Regions from separate parts of the Paenibacillus sp. FSL K6-1217 genome, predicted to be linked through region 1. Evidence: riboswitches for the same ligand, from Rfam matches in the RefSeq annotation. Region 1 holds a riboswitch; the other holds the start of a gene.

The links. A riboswitch is a leader RNA that binds a small molecule or an ion and turns the genes downstream of it on or off. The one in region 1 is predicted to bind cobalamin.
Region 2: it holds a riboswitch for cobalamin, as region 1 does, so the genes downstream of both, MHH28_RS25065 (anaerobic ribonucleoside triphosphate reductase) here and MHH28_RS27245 (S-layer homology domain-containing protein) in region 1, are expected to answer to the same signal.

Annotation. Positions count from the first base shown of each region.
Region 1 is NZ_CP150271.1:6,176,856-6,184,936, forward strand. Features, by position in the region: gene MHH28_RS27240 (hypothetical protein) at 1-2,239, shown strand, start outside; cobalamin riboswitch at 3,043-3,241, shown strand; gene MHH28_RS27245 (S-layer homology domain-containing protein) at 3,435-5,597, shown strand; gene MHH28_RS27250 (DUF4430 domain-containing protein) at 6,017-6,925, shown strand; gene MHH28_RS27255 (energy-coupling factor transporter transmembrane component T) at 6,922-7,866, shown strand; gene MHH28_RS27260 (ABC transporter ATP-binding protein) at 7,782-8,081, shown strand, end outside.
Region 2 is NZ_CP150271.1:5,670,652-5,678,732, forward strand. Features, by position in the region: gene ssuE (NADPH-dependent FMN reductase) at 1-165, shown strand, start outside; gene nrdG (anaerobic ribonucleoside-triphosphate reductase activating protein) at 353-880, opposite strand; gene MHH28_RS25065 (anaerobic ribonucleoside triphosphate reductase) at 877-2,862, opposite strand; cobalamin riboswitch at 3,201-3,432, opposite strand; gene MHH28_RS25070 (MTH1187 family thiamine-binding protein) at 3,773-4,078, shown strand; tRNA gene MHH28_RS25075 (tRNA-Thr) at 4,252-4,323, shown strand; gene MHH28_RS25080 (hypothetical protein) at 4,472-5,620, shown strand; gene MHH28_RS25085 (DUF2278 family protein) at 5,599-6,348, opposite strand; gene MHH28_RS25090 (ASCH domain-containing protein) at 6,446-6,868, shown strand; gene MHH28_RS25095 (hypothetical protein) at 7,285-7,662, opposite strand.

The DNA of each region.
Region 1 (8,081 bases):
ATATGCAGACAACAAGAATGCTATACTCGGCGGCCTGCTATCCTATCTGAAACCAGAGGGGAAGCTGGACTCGCGGGTGCGGCTGAATGATATGTTCCTGGAGCGGTTCGACCGCGAATATGATCTGATCCGTAAGAAGGGGATTCCGGCCGTGGAGATCCTGGAACAGTTCAAGGATTATTACGCACTGCCGGGCCACAATTACCGGGTGAAGATTGTCGATTACTTCATCAACGGGATGCTGAACTGCCAGTCCGGGGGCCGGGAGGATGTGCTGGCGGCGGCTTACGGGATTATTGAGAGCGATGCGGCACTTAGTGAGGCGTTCTTCAAAAAAGTGCTGTCGCAATCGCTCTTCCGCAGAGCGCTGTTCGAGCCGTATCTGGAATCCCGGCTGGCGGCGGCCGCCGGAACAGCGGATGTGCTCCGCATCGTGGGCCACTTCGGCCGGAGTCTTCCGGAGGTGCTGGAGCAGGCTGCGGTACGCGACACCTTCAAGGAATACCTGCTGGAGAAGCTGCAGCGGGAGCCTGATCCGGTAGCGGCGGTAACCGCCGTTCATGAAGCGGTCCAGCAGGCGGAGAAGCAGCGCCGCAGAGGCGGCGTACACCCGGAGGCCTTGTCTGTTATAGAGGAGCTGGGCACGGTTGCCGACCGCTTCCTGCTGAACCGGCTCTCGCTGGACGAGCTGACGATGGAGCAGCTGCTGGAGATATCGTTCCTGCGCTACCGGGACACGGCAGACTGGCAGCCGCCGCTCGACGCGATTGCGAAGCGCAAGGCGAATGCCCTGCGCGCGGCCTACCGCTGGTTCGGGGAGGAGTCGCCGGATGAGGAGATTTTTGCCGGACTGACGCCGCGTGAGCTGGACGATGTTCAGCTGCTGGGAGCGCGGTGGCTGAAGGAATCGCGGAGCCTGGAGCCGTTCGACCGGCTGCCGCTGGCCTTCTATCATAGCAGTGAACGTGAAGGCGGACCGCTGGATTACGATGCACTGCTGGATCTGGTGGCCCGTAAGGCTGGCAATGACAAGGAACTGGTCTACCGGTTCCTGGACTGGTCGCAGCATAGCTGGCTGTTCGCAAGCTCCGGCAAGAAGCTGTGGCCGAATTACAAGCGGGCCGTGCTGCGGTATTTCCTGAAGAGCGACCGCGAGGCGTTCAAGAACCGGGAATTCCGCAAAACCCATCTCGAGACAGCAACGCCTGCTATGCAGACTGTCTACAATGAAGCCCGCGCCCAGCTGGCTTCGCCGCTGGCGCGGTGGGTCAGCCGCAGCCGATTTCAAATCCTGATCTCAGGGAGCATCCTCGGGATCATTCTAATTGCGGCTGTCATCCTTATCAGCCAGCTTGGGGGGCGCGGTAAGGATATAGCCGCGCCGGTATCCAGCCCCAGCCCGCTTCCGGCAGTGACCGGAGAGGCCGCTGGAGCAGCCCCGGTCTCGGTCCGGCTTATCGGCGGTGACGCCGGAACCGGAGGAGATGCGGGGACTGGCGGGAACAGCGGCGGTGATGAGGGAACTGGCGGGAACAGCGGCGGTGATGAGGGAACTGGCGGGAACACGGAAGGCGGGACAGCGGGTAAGAACAACGGCGTGAAGCTGTTGTTCAGCTTCACCGACGCCGTAGAATGCTCCGCCTTCAAGCCGGAGCGGATCGGCGTGGAGTCCGGCAGCGGCGTTACGGACTACGAGGTTAAGGCAACGGTTAACAGTTGCCAGATTAGTGCAGGCGCCGGAGCGGACGGCGGTGCGAAGGGTGAGGGCGGCGCCGGAGTTGACGGCGGCGCGAAGATTGAAGGCGGCGCCGGAGCGGACGGCGGTGCGAAGGTTGAAGGCGGCGCCGGAGCGGACGGCGGTGCGAAGGTTGAAAGCGGCGCCGGAGCGGACGGCGGCGCGAAGGGTGAAGGCGGCGCCGGGGCGGACGGCGGCACGAAGGTTGAAGGCGGCGCCGGAGTTGACGGCGGCGCGAAGATTGAAGGCGGCGCCGGAGCGGACGGCGGCGCGGACAAGGGAGCCACCACCTCTCCGGCGGCGGCGGGGACTCCGTCACGCGTACACGAGGTGACGGTGGAGCTCGCAGCGGGCGCGAAGCTGGCGGCAGGTGATATGATCACCGCCGGACGCTACACGCTGAAGCTGCATGCAGACCCGGGCAGCGTCCCGGACGCTACCGCTACAGCGGCGCCTAGTGCGGAGCCATCCGCTTCCGCAAGCCCGGAAGCGGACGCGGAGTAAAGCCGCGGGGATAAGCGGACAGGCTGTCAGGCTTTCGTTCAAAGCGAACCTCCAGAGACAGGTGTATTCTGTACAACTAAAAACAGTGAAAAGCAAGACAAACCTCTCCCAACTGTATTCTATACAACTAAATTCGCACGAATAGGCGAAAACCCGTGTATAGAAGCATTTTAATTGCACGAAATACAGCTAAAAGGACATTTGCCAGTACATCAGACGGTTTAGTTGTACAGATTACATTTAAGCATACCGTTTGCACCTTAATCGGGGCATGCCATCCCTCAGCAAGCCACGGGTTAGTGCGCGGGTGTCGGTAAGCTACTCAACTGAACTTTATTTCGCTCTATTGCACTTTGTACACTAGAATCAGGTATATCGAGCTTGATATGGCGTTCTGTTGCATTTGGTACATTAGATTGTCCGGATTTGGCCTGGCTGAGGAGGAATTGGCGCAATCAATGGTATGAAATGCAATAGAATGCGTTTCCGGCTGCTTTTATACTAATTCTGATGTACATAATACAATCGGTCTTCTGCCAACGTCTCATAGGTGAGTCGATATGTCGAATAGCAGCAGAAGTGTGACTCCATAGTCCTGAATAGCAACATGTGCCGGGGAGCGGGTGTGTGCTGTTCAGGATTTTTTGGTGCGGGCTGGGCAGGGCCTGAGGTTAAGGTTAGCTGAGCTGTAATAGAAATAGCTTGTCTATAGACATACAGGGGAATAGTAGATATGATTGGTTCAGAATATTAAAATTTAATAAGCTTTGGGAAAAGGTGCGGATTTCCTTGGAGGCCTGGCGCTATCGCCATCAGATGCTGGCAGAGCTATGTCTAGGAGAGAAATCTGCTTAAAAGGGAAGCCCGGTGCAAGTCCGGCGCGGTCCCGCCACTGTAAATACGGAGCGACTCCTGAGAAGCCACTGTCTGTTCACTGGATGGGAAGGCAGGGGAAGCGGTGAAGTATGAGCCAGGAGACCTGCCTTTTTCGTTGTTGTTCCTATTCTTCGGGGGTAAGAATGTGGAAGCAGATGCTGAGGTCGACGAGAGCTGCAGGTATGAGAGCAATCACTCACTTCAGCCGCCCTGTGCCCGATTCTTCCCCGGCCGCCCTGCACAGGGCGGTCTTTAGGTTGCCGCGTGATTTGCGGAGGAAGCAGGATTCATCCATTCTATTTCAGGAAAGAGGTTAGTTATGAAGAACCATTCTTTATCATCCCGGCTCGCACGGCTGGGGCTTACTGTTATTATGCTGTTCGCTATGCTGGGAGCAGCCGTGGCCCCGGCAGGACAAGCTGCTGCACAGACAGACGGAGCTTCCGCACCAGCGGTAGCTGCTCTGCCCGCAGGTACGGCGGCCAGCGTAACCGATGCAGTCTATGCCACTGCCGAGTTAATACTGAAGAACGGAGTCCAGTCGGACTGGCAGGCCATTGGCCTTGCACAAGCGGGCTATAAGGTTCCTGCCAGCTATCTGAAGGCGCTTGAGGGCAAGGTAGCCGAGGCTAAGGGTGTTTTGGCCAGAGCTACGGACTATGCCCGGACCACGCTTGCCGTCAAGGCACTCGGCGGTGATCCGGCGAATGTGGCAGGCTATAACCTGATCGAGAAGCTGTACAATAACGATAAAATCACCGGCCAGACGCTGAATAATCCGGTCTATGCACTGCTGGCTCTGGATTCCGGCAGCTATACAATCCCGGCAAATGCGAAATGGACACCGGCCAAGCTGCTGGCTGAGATTCTGGCCAAGCAGAACCCGGATGGCGGCTTCACCCTGACTACGGGTGCGAGTGATCCGGATATGACCGCGATGGTGCTGACTGCACTGGCCGGACACCAGAAGGAAGCGGCAGTGAATGCTGCCGGTCAGCGGGCGGCAGCCTGGCTGGCTAAGGCACAGGACAAGAACGGCGGATATGGCGACAGCAGCGAGAGTGTAGCACAGGCTATCATTGCGCTGTCTTCCTTTGGCATTGATCCGGCGGGAGCGGAATATACCAAAGGCCAGATCAACCTGGTCAGCAAGCTGCTGAGCTTCAGCGCAGCAGGCGGCGGGTTCGCCCACACCGCAGGCGGCAGCTCGAATCCGCTCTCCACGGAGCAGGCGCTGGAGGCTTTGGTAGCGTACAAGCTGCTCGGTACAGGCGGTAAGCTCTTTGACTTCAGCAGCACCCCTGTAAAAAATCCTCAAGTGAATGTCTCGGTAACGATTGAAGGTCCGAATGCAACCTTGGCTGAAGGCAGCGTCTACGCTGGAAATGTGCTTAAGGCACTGGAAAAGACAGCAGCGGCCAAGCGCCTGGCCCTGGTCAATGAAGCAGGCAACTATGTGACGGGGATCGGCGGCGTGAGCGCGGGCGCTTTTGGCGGATATGACGGCTGGATGTATGTAGTCGCCCGCGGCGGAGCATGGATCTATCCAAGTGTAGGCATGGGCGAGTTCGCGCTGGAGGAGAATGACCGCATCGTAGTCTATTATGGCGGAGACAACACGCAGGTGGTAGATTCCATAACCGTTACTCCTGCGCAGCCGCAGCCAAAGCAAGATCTGAAGGTGCAGGTGAACCAGAAGAAGTGGGTATGGAATGAAGCTACCTTCACCTCCGATCCGGTAACCTCACCGGCAGCAGGCGTACAAGTGACCGTAGGGGGCAAAACGGCAGTTACAGATGCCGCAGGCCTGGCGGTTGTTGCCGGCGGTCTGCCAGCCAATAAATATACCTTGACGGTTACGGGCTATCTGAAGGATAAAACCCCGGCAATCGTCCGTCATACGGCCCCGGTAACGGTGGCTTCTGCTGCGGCGGACCGTCCGGCTTTTGGCGATGTGAAGTCGATCTCGCCTTGGGCGCTGGAGTCGGTATACACGGCATATGACCGTAAGCTGATGAATGGTGTGAGTAAGGGCAGTCTGGTATTTGCACCGAAAAAGAATATTACCCGCGCTGAATTTGCAGCGCTGCTGCTGCGCTTAACCGGCAACGAGCCGTCTGCGGCGGCTTCCGCTGCGGCCTTCAGTGATGTTAAGGCCGATGCATGGTATTATGGAACAGTGAACCGGGCGAAGGAACTGGGAATCATCAGCGGCGTGACGGGCAAGACGTTCAAACCGGACGGCCTGGTGACCCGGCAGGATATGGCTGTGATGATGGTCAGAGCTTTTAAGCTGGATGCGGCATCAGCCGGAGCCGGAGCAGGGAAGTTCAGCGATGAAGACCAGATTAGTGACTATGCCTTGTCTGCTGTCCGCACGGTGACAGGACTTGGATATATGAGCGGCACCGGCGGCGCCTTCGAGCCTTCTGCGGTTGTAACCCGTGAGATGGCCGCTGCTGTGGCGGTTAGATTGCCTTAGCTCTTAGTTCATAGTTGAGCAGGAAGCAGACTATATGCTGGAGCCGACGATAAGTGGATCAATGACAGCTAATTTGTTGGAATTTGCTGCGGATCGGGAGCTAGTTGGATAAACTACACTTATTCAAGCCCGAAGCTGCATAGTGTTGAGGTACGGGCAGAATTAAGTGTCATTAATCCAACTACATTCTGTGCAGCTGCGTAATACGGATGATTAAGTGTAGAAAATCCAACTAACGTACCAGCTCGGCTGAGCAGTTGTGAGTATAGGATTGCCATGCGTTGTTTGGCTCGTTGTACGGGCGAATTTGCTTGAAATTCGTTTAGATATGTGTTGAAAAGTAAGCTTAGGTGTATGGAGGAACGGGGAACAGGCTGACTGCCCCCGTTCTTTTCCCTTTTTGTGGAGGTGTGCAGGTAATGTTCAATCTATGCAAAACAAGCCGGGGAAGGCTGGCTCCGCTGCTTCTCCTGCTGATGGTATTGCTGCTCCCCGGCTGCTCTTCTTCGCAGCCGGAGCAGGCAGACGGCGGCCCGCAGCCGTCCGCCGGAACCCAGGCCGCGCAGACGCCGCGGCCTGGAGACGAAGCGGCTCCGCAGCCGGGAGCCGCTGAGGGCACTGCGATACCTTCCGCCACGGCGGAAGGTATCGCAGCTCCGGCGTCGCCAGGCGCAGCCGCGACGCAGCCTCCGGCGGGCGCAAGCGAGCCCGCCGCGCATGCCCCGGCGTCGCCAGGCGCAGCCGCGACGCAGCCTCCGGCGGGCACGGGCAAGCCCGCCGCGCGTGCATCGGCGTCGCCGGGCGCAGCCGCGACGCAGCCTCCGGCGGGCACGGGCAAGCCCGCCGCGCATGCCCCGGCGTCGCCGGGCACAGCCGCGACGCAGCCCCCGGCGGGCACGGGCAAGCCCGCCGCGCAGTCTCCGGCGGCCACAGCTAAGCCGCCTGCTGCCAAGCCGCATCCGGCGGCCACACCCAAGCCGGACAACGTGGTCACCCTCTCCATTACCGGAGATGAGGAGCATGGTGTGATTCTGGCCGCTGCCCCGTATGAGTTTGTGAAGGGCGAGAGTGTGCTGGAGCTGCTGAAGCGGATTACGCGGGGGCAGAAGATCCAGATGGAATATCAGGGCAGCAAGACGTTTGCTTATGTGGAAGGTATAGATAATTTGTACGAGAATGATCACGGGTCAGAGAGCGGCTGGATGTATAAGGTGAATGGAGAGTTTCCATCCAAGGCTGCGGGCAGCTGGATTGTAGAGCCGGGGGATACCATCGAGTGGCTGTATACGCTTGATCTCGGCAAAGACCTGGGGGCCAAAGCGCCATGAGCAGCGGCTTCCGTTCCATGCATCCTGTAGTAGCCCTGCTGTATTATGCAGGACTGCTGCTGTTCGCACTGCTGGTCTTCCATCCGTTATTTCTGGCTACGGAGATAGCCGGACTGCTGGCACTTCTGCTGCTGCAGGGCCAAGGGCGGCTGCTTGTGAGCGGCTTGCCTTTTATACTGCTGATGGCAGCTTCGGTGGCTTTGCTGAACCCGCTGTTCTCGCATAGAGGGGCGCATATTCTGTTCTACTGGCTGGATCAGCCCATTACACTGGAAGCTGTACTGTACGGACTGATGATGATGACCATGCTGCTTACCATTTTTATCTGGTTTGTATCCTATAATTACACGGTAACTACAGATAAATTCATGTATTTATTCGCGGGGGTTGCACCGAGAACGGCACTGCTGACGCTGATGGCCATCCGGTTCGTGCCGCTATTCCAGCGGCGTCTGCGCCAGATTACGCTGATCCAGCGTCTGCGCGGGGTGGATACCGGCACGGGAAGCCTTAAGACAAGAATGACAGACGGCATGACGCTGCTCAAAGTGCTGCTGACCTGGTCGCTGGAGGAAGCCCTGCAGACAGGGGATTCCATGACAGCTCGCGGTTACGGCAGCACCAGACGCAGCACCTATACGATATACAAGGCGGATCTGCAGGATAAGCTCGTTATGCTGCTGTTAACCGTTAGCGGTGTGGTTACACTGCTGTTCTGGGTGCAGGGCTACGGCAAGCTGGAGATCTATCCCCGGATGAGACGAATGGAATTCGGCTGGCAGGAGGCCGTAATGTACGGCAGCTTCTGCCTGTTCGTGCTGATTCCTGCGGGACTGGAAGGAAAGGAGAAATGGTTATGGAGATCCTCAAAGCACAACACGTATCCTTCCGATACCCTGAAGAAGACAGGGACACGCTCCATGAGCTATCGTTCATCATAAAAGAGGGGGAATTCGTCGTACTGTGCGGACCGTCCGGCAGCGGCAAAACCACCCTGCTGCGCCATCTGAAGCGGGAGCTTGCCCCGGTAGGTTCGATCAGCGGAAGCTTAACCTACAAAGGGCAGCCTCTGTCCGGGCTTCCGGCAGCGGTGGCCGCGGGAGAGATCGGGATGGTCTTCCAGAACCCGGATGCACAGATTGTCATGGATACGGTC
Region 2 (8,081 bases), 510 kb from region 1:
GGCGGCGTCTACGCGGTAGACTCGCAGGCCGTGCGTAACGACCAGGGCGTGGTCGAGCTGGCGGAAGAACTCAAGCTGCGCCTGAACAGCGTGCTGGAGGAGCTGGCGGAAGAGACGGAGCATAAGGTGGCACGTAAGGCAGGGCAATCAACAGCCGTAGAATAACGTTAGGCTGCTGCCTCCATCTGCCCGGTACAATCAAAAGGCACTACTCTACCCGAATGCGGGAGTAGTGCCTTTTTGTAAAATAAAAGAATTTATATGTTTCACACGATAACTTATCCTTCTATTTCTCGCTGAAATGGTACCATCCTTTAAAAGGACGGCAATGCCGTTTCCACTTGTATGAATTTTATACCCCTTGAAAGCTCAGCTCCGGCTCCCACAGAACGACCCTATCTCCCGCCAGACTCGCCGGAATATCGATGATCCGCTGGTTGCTGCTGCCCCGGTAGGAGAGGGTAAGGTCTTTGAGCTCTTCGACGAACCGTCCGTCGATCACGACCTGGCACAAGGCCAGCAGATTCCATTCCGCAGAGCCCGGGGAAGCCGTAAGCTCCTCGTACGTATAGCCCGTATAGATCCAGACCGGGAAGCCCGGCAGCTCGGCGCGCAGCTCGTGAATGAAGTCTGCAGCCTCCCCAGCCGAGAAAAAAGGGTCCCCGCCCGCCAGCGTCAAGCCGTCCAGCAGCGGATTGCCTGCAATCTCTTCTATAATCTCCCGCCGCCGCTCCGGGGTGAAGACCTCCCCGTAGTTAAAGTTCCAGGTCTTCGGGTTGAAGCAGCCGGGGCAGCGGTGGCGGCAGCCGCTGAAGAAGAGGACGGCCCGCAGGCCTTCCCCTTCATTGATCGACTCCGGGTAATAGCCGCAAATGTTCATAGATGCTTAACACGGTCCCGGACTTCGGCTTGCTTGGCAGCATTGAAGCGGGTCTGATAGTCACCGGTCAGATACCCGGTAACCCGGCGCAGACGGCGGATATGGGTGGTATCCTCATGGGCATTGCAGGTCGGGCAATTCGTGCCGATGACCCCTTCATAGCCGCAGCCGGAGCAGCGGTCAATCGGATGGTTAATGCTGAAGTAGCTGATGTCCTGCTCCAGCGCGTATTTGATGATTTTGACGAAGGCTGACGGATTGCTCCGGGCATTGCCGTTCAGCTCGACATAAGAGATCGCTCCGGCGTTGCAGTATTCATGGAACGGCGCTTCCAGGCTGATCTTCTTGGCAGCGCTCAGCTCATGATAGACCGGAATATGGAACGAGTTCGTATAGTATTCCCGGTCGGTTACCCCAGGGATAGAGCCTAGCACCTTGCGGTCGATCTTGGTGAACTTGCCGGAAAGACCCTCGGCGGGCGTTGCGAACAAGGTGATGTTGAGGTTAAGCTCCTCGCTCTTACGGTCGCAATATTCACGCATGTGGCGGACGATGGCTACAGCCTTGGCGTGGATATCCATGTCTTCGCCATGGTGCTTGCCGTACATGGCTTTCATGCATTCCGCCATGCCGATGAAGCCCAGCGACAGGCTGCCGTGCTTCAGCAGTTCGCCTACGCTGTCATCGGGGGCAAGCTGCTCGCCGCCTTCCCACACGCCTTCGCGCATCATGAAATCGGAGGCTTTGGCCTTCTGGGCAGCCTGAATACGGAAGCGGTGCAGGAGACCGTCGAGCGCAATATCCATATAATGATTCAGGTCGTCGAAGAATCCTTCTTCGTCAGCGGCCAGTCGGCGGCCGGTTACTGTACCATGGGCCAGTCCAAGACGCACCAGGTTGAGCGTATTGAAGGACAGGTTGCCTTTGCCGGAGCAGTGGTTGCGTCCGAAGCGGTCGCCGAGCACACGGGTACGGCAGCCCATTGTAGCGAATTCGGTATCCGGGTCAGCCGGATCATAATATTGCATGTTCAGCGGAGCATCCAGATTGGCGAAGTTCGGATAGAGTCTGCGTGCAGAGCACTCAGCCGCCTTCAGGAACAGTTCATAGTTAGGGTCGCCCGGCTGCTGGTTGATGCCTTGCTTACATTTGAAGATCTGAATCGGGAACACCGGTGTCTCCCCGCTGCCCAGTCCGTTCATGGTGGCCGTCAGGAGCGAGCTGATCACAAGCTGGCCCTCCGGGGAGGTACAGGTGCCGTAGTTGATGCTGGTAAAAGGAATCTGTCCGCCGGAGCGGCTGGACATCGTATTCAGGTTATGTACCATACTCTCTGCGGCCTGCAGGGTCTCGCTCTGCGTCTCCTTCAGGGCAAAACGGAAGGCGCGCGGATACTGCTCAGCCAGATCGCTGCGGCTCATCGTAATCTCCCCAAGCTCAGACACTTCTGCATTTTCCTCGAAATACTCCAGTCCTTTGCGGAAGAGCTTGGAGAAGGATTTGGTCACATAAGGGGCCAGGTCATAATCCAGCTTGTTGGCGGATACGCCGCCGTATTGCGCATTTTGCTGTGACTGGAAAATAATCGCCACCAGCGACATCGCCGTCATAATCGAGTTGGGAGGCCGTACGCTGCCGTTGCCGGTGTTGAAGCCTTCACGGAGAAGCCGTTCAAACGGAATGAAGATGCAGTTCGTGGTTCCGATAGCATATTGATCCAGGTCATGTACATAGACGACATTATCCAGGGTAGCCTGTACCAGCTGCGGCGGCATGGTGAAGTTGCGGGCGTACCATTTGGAATATTCACTGCCGAACTTACTCATTTTGCCGGAGAAGCTCTCCCCGTTCAGGTTGGCATTCTCGCGCAGCAGATCCAGATCCCGGCTGTCGATAATATCCCGTCCCAGATGAATGACCTCTTCTAATAGAACCTCTTGTGCAGCTTGTCCTTCGTTATAACGTTTCTCCAGCAGCGTCATTATATAACTCTCTCCTCTCGGGTATTGTAAGCGTGATATGTAATATAGAACGGTCAGGACATCATTAAAAAAGCACCTCCGGCCGGGAAGGCCGGAAATGCCCGAATGCAGGATGCAAAGATCCGGGAAGCGGAAATTTGCCTGTGGTCTGGGTGGAATATACGAGCAGACAAGGGGCGAATAGCTGAAGCCCGTTCTGGTATATTCCGCAGAGCCGATACCTGAAGGTAATCACCGATCGTCCTCAGGTATCGGCAGCCTCTGGCCCGATTGACGGGAGGCTGACTCTGCTATTGCAGGCCGCATACGGACACCTCCCCTGTTCCTCGCAGGAGTCTAAGCGGTGCCGCGAAACAGGCAGGTCTCCTGGCTTCCGGCAACTCCTCCGGCGCCTTCCCGGGGGGCGTATTCAGCCCCTTAGTGGCAGTTAGCCGGAGAATGCCGCCCTGGGGCAGCTAGCCCGGGGAGCATCCGGTTACAGTGGCGGGACCGCAGCGGTTTTGCACCGCGCTTCCCTATTAAGTCTCCTCTCTATTGAGAGAGTGAAACACCTGTTTCTACTATATTTTGTTGTTATTCATTAAAGCTACCGCAATATATTGTGTTTGTAAATGATTTTTTGCAATCCCGCACGGGGAGCGGGTTCCGCGCTTTTACTCACAGCTGATCCACAGTTAGTCCACAGGTAATCCACAACTTTCCTATCGATTTGGCCGAAATGATTCATAAATTCTCCGAAAATACGCCACAAAGAATCCATAAATAGAGTGCGTCTAATCCTCGTAATCTTTGTAACGAATAGTAAGAAAATAACGGGGTGGGCAGGAGATTTGTGGGAAGCCTGCCGAAGCGGTACAATAAGAGGATAAGCAAGGGGCAGGCAGATCAGACAATCAGGAGGGTGATTACGATGGCAATTGGCGAAGTGACCGTTATTCCGGTTGGCACAGGCAGCACCAGTCTCAGCAGCTATGTGGCCGAGATGCAGCGCGTGCTGGAGACGGTGGAGGGCATAACCTATGAGCTTACTTCTATGGGAACGATTATTGAAGGACCGGTAACGCGGATTCTGGCTGCGGTAGAAGCGCTGCATGAGTCGCCGTTCACCGCCGGGGCGCAGAGAGTCTCAACCTCGCTCAAAATCGATGACCGGCGCGACAAGCCCTCCACCAGCCGCAGCAAGCTGGAATCCGTGGAGCGCAAGCTGCAAGGATAGTAACCACTTATAGTATCTTATCAGAATCAACCGATAAGGAGCAGATTCCTGCCGGGCATATGCTGGCTGAGTTTGATCTGGGCTGGGTATACAGCAACCAGCGGAAAAAGGGGTTGCGTTTTCCGCTGGAAGAGTTATAATATTTTTTGTTTGGCAGACACAGAGGTCTGTAGGCTGGTGTAGCTCAGGGGTAGAGCAACGCACTCGTAATGCGTAGGCCGGGGGTTCAATTCCCTTCACCAGCATATTTGTGAAGTCGATAGTGGCGCGGGTTTCCGGTTTTTTGGAACTGCGCCTTTTTTCTATGCAAGCATCAACATCTGCCATTCTTCTAACCTTTAGTTAAGTAAAGTGGGGAGCCTATGGTTGGATGCTAGGAGGCAAAGATCTTATATGGGAAACCGGACATTCCTGATTGTTACCAGTGCCGATTCAGATTTAATTGATTATGAGAATACAGCTTTCGAGACGAATAATTTTCTCGCTCCAGTATGGTTTTGTCTGGTCAGCCAAGACCAGTTCCAGCGCTATAGCAGGCAGCTAATGCAAGCTTGGAGCAAGATTCAACCCCATATGGGCCAACCGGATGTGGAGGATTTGGTGGAGTGGGAACATTTTTCCGAGGCCTTCCAATGGCAGATTCCATGGGCGGATGCTGCAGAGCAGTTGCGCCTGAGTTTACCGGGCACGCTGGCCCGTTTCCCGGCGCTTGCCACTCCTGTACAGGAGTGGCTGGAAACCTTATCGACCCATGTACAGCGTTATTCTGCTGCCGTTATTCATCTGGAGCTTTCGCAATATTTCTCGTTCACGGGCGATCCCGCCCTCTATCTGAGAGACATTCAAGAATACGTTACCCTCTGGCAGTCGCCGCATCCCTCGCAGGAGAAGGTCTGGCAGGGAGCAGCTGATAACTTTTATATGCTGAATGGGGAGCATTTGCCATGGAGGGAACGAACGGCAGCTCAACCGGAGCAAGCTGCCGATATTCAGCCAGCACAGTCCATTCCTCCAGCATCCGGGATGCGCCAGTCCAAATGGCGGCAGGAGCTCTACATCTGGTTGCTTGCGATTCTATCCGCAGCCCTCTTTTTTGCCGTCTATGTCAAGACCTCCAGTGGTTGGTTGGCGGTGCTCTGCTTCTTCATCCCCTCCCTGTGTATCGTTTTGTGGAATATAATTATCGGTCCTGCACGAACCTCCCGCCGTCAGCTGGAAGCGGCTAGGACTTTGAAGAGGAACAGTCCCCCTTCTGAGGCTGTGCTAAGGATTGAGTATTTCGACGGGCGTTCACCTATTGGGATGGATGGCATGGAAATGGGTCCTTCAGAGGATAAAGCGTTACCGGATCTTATCCCCTGGCTGCAAATCCTGCAAGCAAAGGTGCTTTCATCTCATGAGGTTGAGCTCATCGTTTCTGCTAACCACTCACCAGTCTCTACCTTACAACTTCATTTGAGGCTGGATGAACAGTTGGATGTCAAGGATATCGTATCAGCGGTTAATGCGATGGTGTTGGCTCATGACAAAGCATTGGTATGATTACATTCACTAACCGGCTTAGTGGCATCTCCCTGGTCGTTAGTGCACCAGGATTGGGACTGGAAGGCCAGGAAGATAGCCACCCATCTGTTCGCGTTCTGGAAATGAATAAGCACTCCGCCGTCCTGCCATGTACCATTTTCTCGGGAATACCCGCCGGCATTGCCTTGATTCATGTGGATATTATGAACGCCCTGTCCAGGAGAGAAGCCGAAGTATTTGTCGGGTTTATCCACAGGCCCCCAAGGTTCGCCGAACGCATACAGGGTGGCCTTCTGCTTGTGTGCTTCCTCGATGTAAGAGGTGATTTTGTCATAGAGATTGTTGTGGGGATCGTTGTCTTCCTTGTCATCTTGGTTCGTATTAGGCAGGGCTACCATCTTACTGGGAATCACCAGGTTTCCTCTGATATAATCTAGGGCAAGGCTCCGGTTCTCCCTGGTGATCTTCGTGAAGCCGGACTCAAGCTTGAGCCAGCGGGCTGTTTCTTCCGATTTTAAATCTTCACCCACATAATACAGCACCTGATTGGCAGTGTCTTCCGGTAAATGCTCGGCTTTATTGCTTGATCGGATGTTGATGGCCAATCTATACTTTTTGTGGTCATCGTCTTCAACGTCAACCAGCACCTGAATATGATTGTTTTTGTAACCTAGCTTATAGACATTATCCTCATTGGATATTTTGCATTTTAATACCCCATACCCTTGATCTAATCCGTTACCCATCGCTCATCAGTCCTCCTTCATAGCTATTATTCTTTCCCATAGGAGGCCGTAGTAATTCTGACTAGTAAGGTGTTCATCAGAGGAGGCAAGCTACATTATGAAGGTTCTGACGATTCGCCAGCCGTGGGCAACCTTAATTGCGCTGGGAGAAAAGCAAATCGAAACCCGCACCTGGCGGACCGCCCACCGGGGAGCATTGGCCATTCATGCCGGGATGCAGGTAAATAAGGCGATCTGCCGGACAGAGCCTATTCAGTCGTTGCTGGCCCGTCATGGCTTCACGGCGGACAATCTGCCAACCGGCCGGATCATTGCCGTCAGCCGAATTGCGGATTGCTGTGAAGTTACGCCTGAGCTTGTGCAGCAGGGCTGGCCGGGCGGGAATGAATATGTGTTCGGGAATTATACCGTAGGAAGGTACGCCTGGAAGCTGGAGGAAGTTGTGCCGCTGGTACATCCCATACCCGCGAAGGGACGTCTGGGATTCTGGGAATATCCTGTGCTGGAGAAGGAATTTTGAATCGCCTGATCGCATTTTGACTAAAAATTTGCTCCGGACTGGCACTCAGCTGGTATAATTGGGATATTCGGCGGGAAATCTTCCTATATATTAGGATAGTGTGCTCTACAGCGGTCAACGCTGGAGATGAAGCAGAATTGCCGGGAAGGAGCGTATGCATAATAGATGGGAAGCCTTCTAATTGCATGGCTTTGTATGCTTTGTTTGTTTCTTGTGTTCAGGGATCAGGTCAGCCGGAGAATCCTGTACCCGGTAGCTGTAGTGGTTATATGCGGGACGTTGGGGTATTGGACGTTGTTAATGTAACCGCATCCGGGTCATCGTGTAATGCAGAAGTCTGCCGCTTGCGGCAGGCTTCTTTTGTAGGTACTGCGCCCTGCATGAACAGGTTCAATAAAAGTACTTCTCCCGCTGGCTTATCCCTCCGCGCCGCCCTGCTCCGTCTTCTCCATCCCCAGATATCTGCGCATATGCACAGTGGCCTGGGCGGCAATCACATCATCCAGCAGCAGCATCCGCTCGTGATAACCCCTGCAGACGAATTTGGCTTCGACGCCAGCTTCCAGGCGCTGCTGTTCATAGACCTTCAGACCACGGGCCCGCATTCCGGCACGGACCTCCCGCAGATCGGCAGCGGCAGCCTGGACGGCAGTCTGGATCACCTCCAGATAAGGCGCAGGCGTGCGCAGCTCTAAGGACATCACGGATGCATCACGCTCGAAGGCGGATAGAATTAGCGGCAGCAAAATATAAGATTTGACCAGCAGGTTGTCCTGACTCTCTGCTCTATGCATCCCTCTCAACCCCTCTAAGAGAACGTATATTCGCATTGTAACTCATCATTCAAAAAATAATCAATGGGTATTATCAACTGACAGTAACAATGTGACATAATTCACAATAAAATTCGAAGAATTATTTTATATTAAAATTGAAATAATAAAGATTGAAAAAATAAATCAGCTCAAAGGAGAATGGCAATGAGTCATGAAGGAAGTCTCCGCCGCGGTGTGGTATTCGGGATCATTCTAAGTGTTCCGCTCTGGGTATCGATGATTGGTTGGGTTCAACTGTTCATGTCTGCTTAGGCGACATTTTATTTAATAATAGATGAATCCTTGTAGCGGGTGTCGTCCATCACGGGCGGCACTTTTTTTCGGAGCGGGGTGTCTGTGAATAGGTAAAATGGCATCGAATAGGAGCAAGCTAGGAG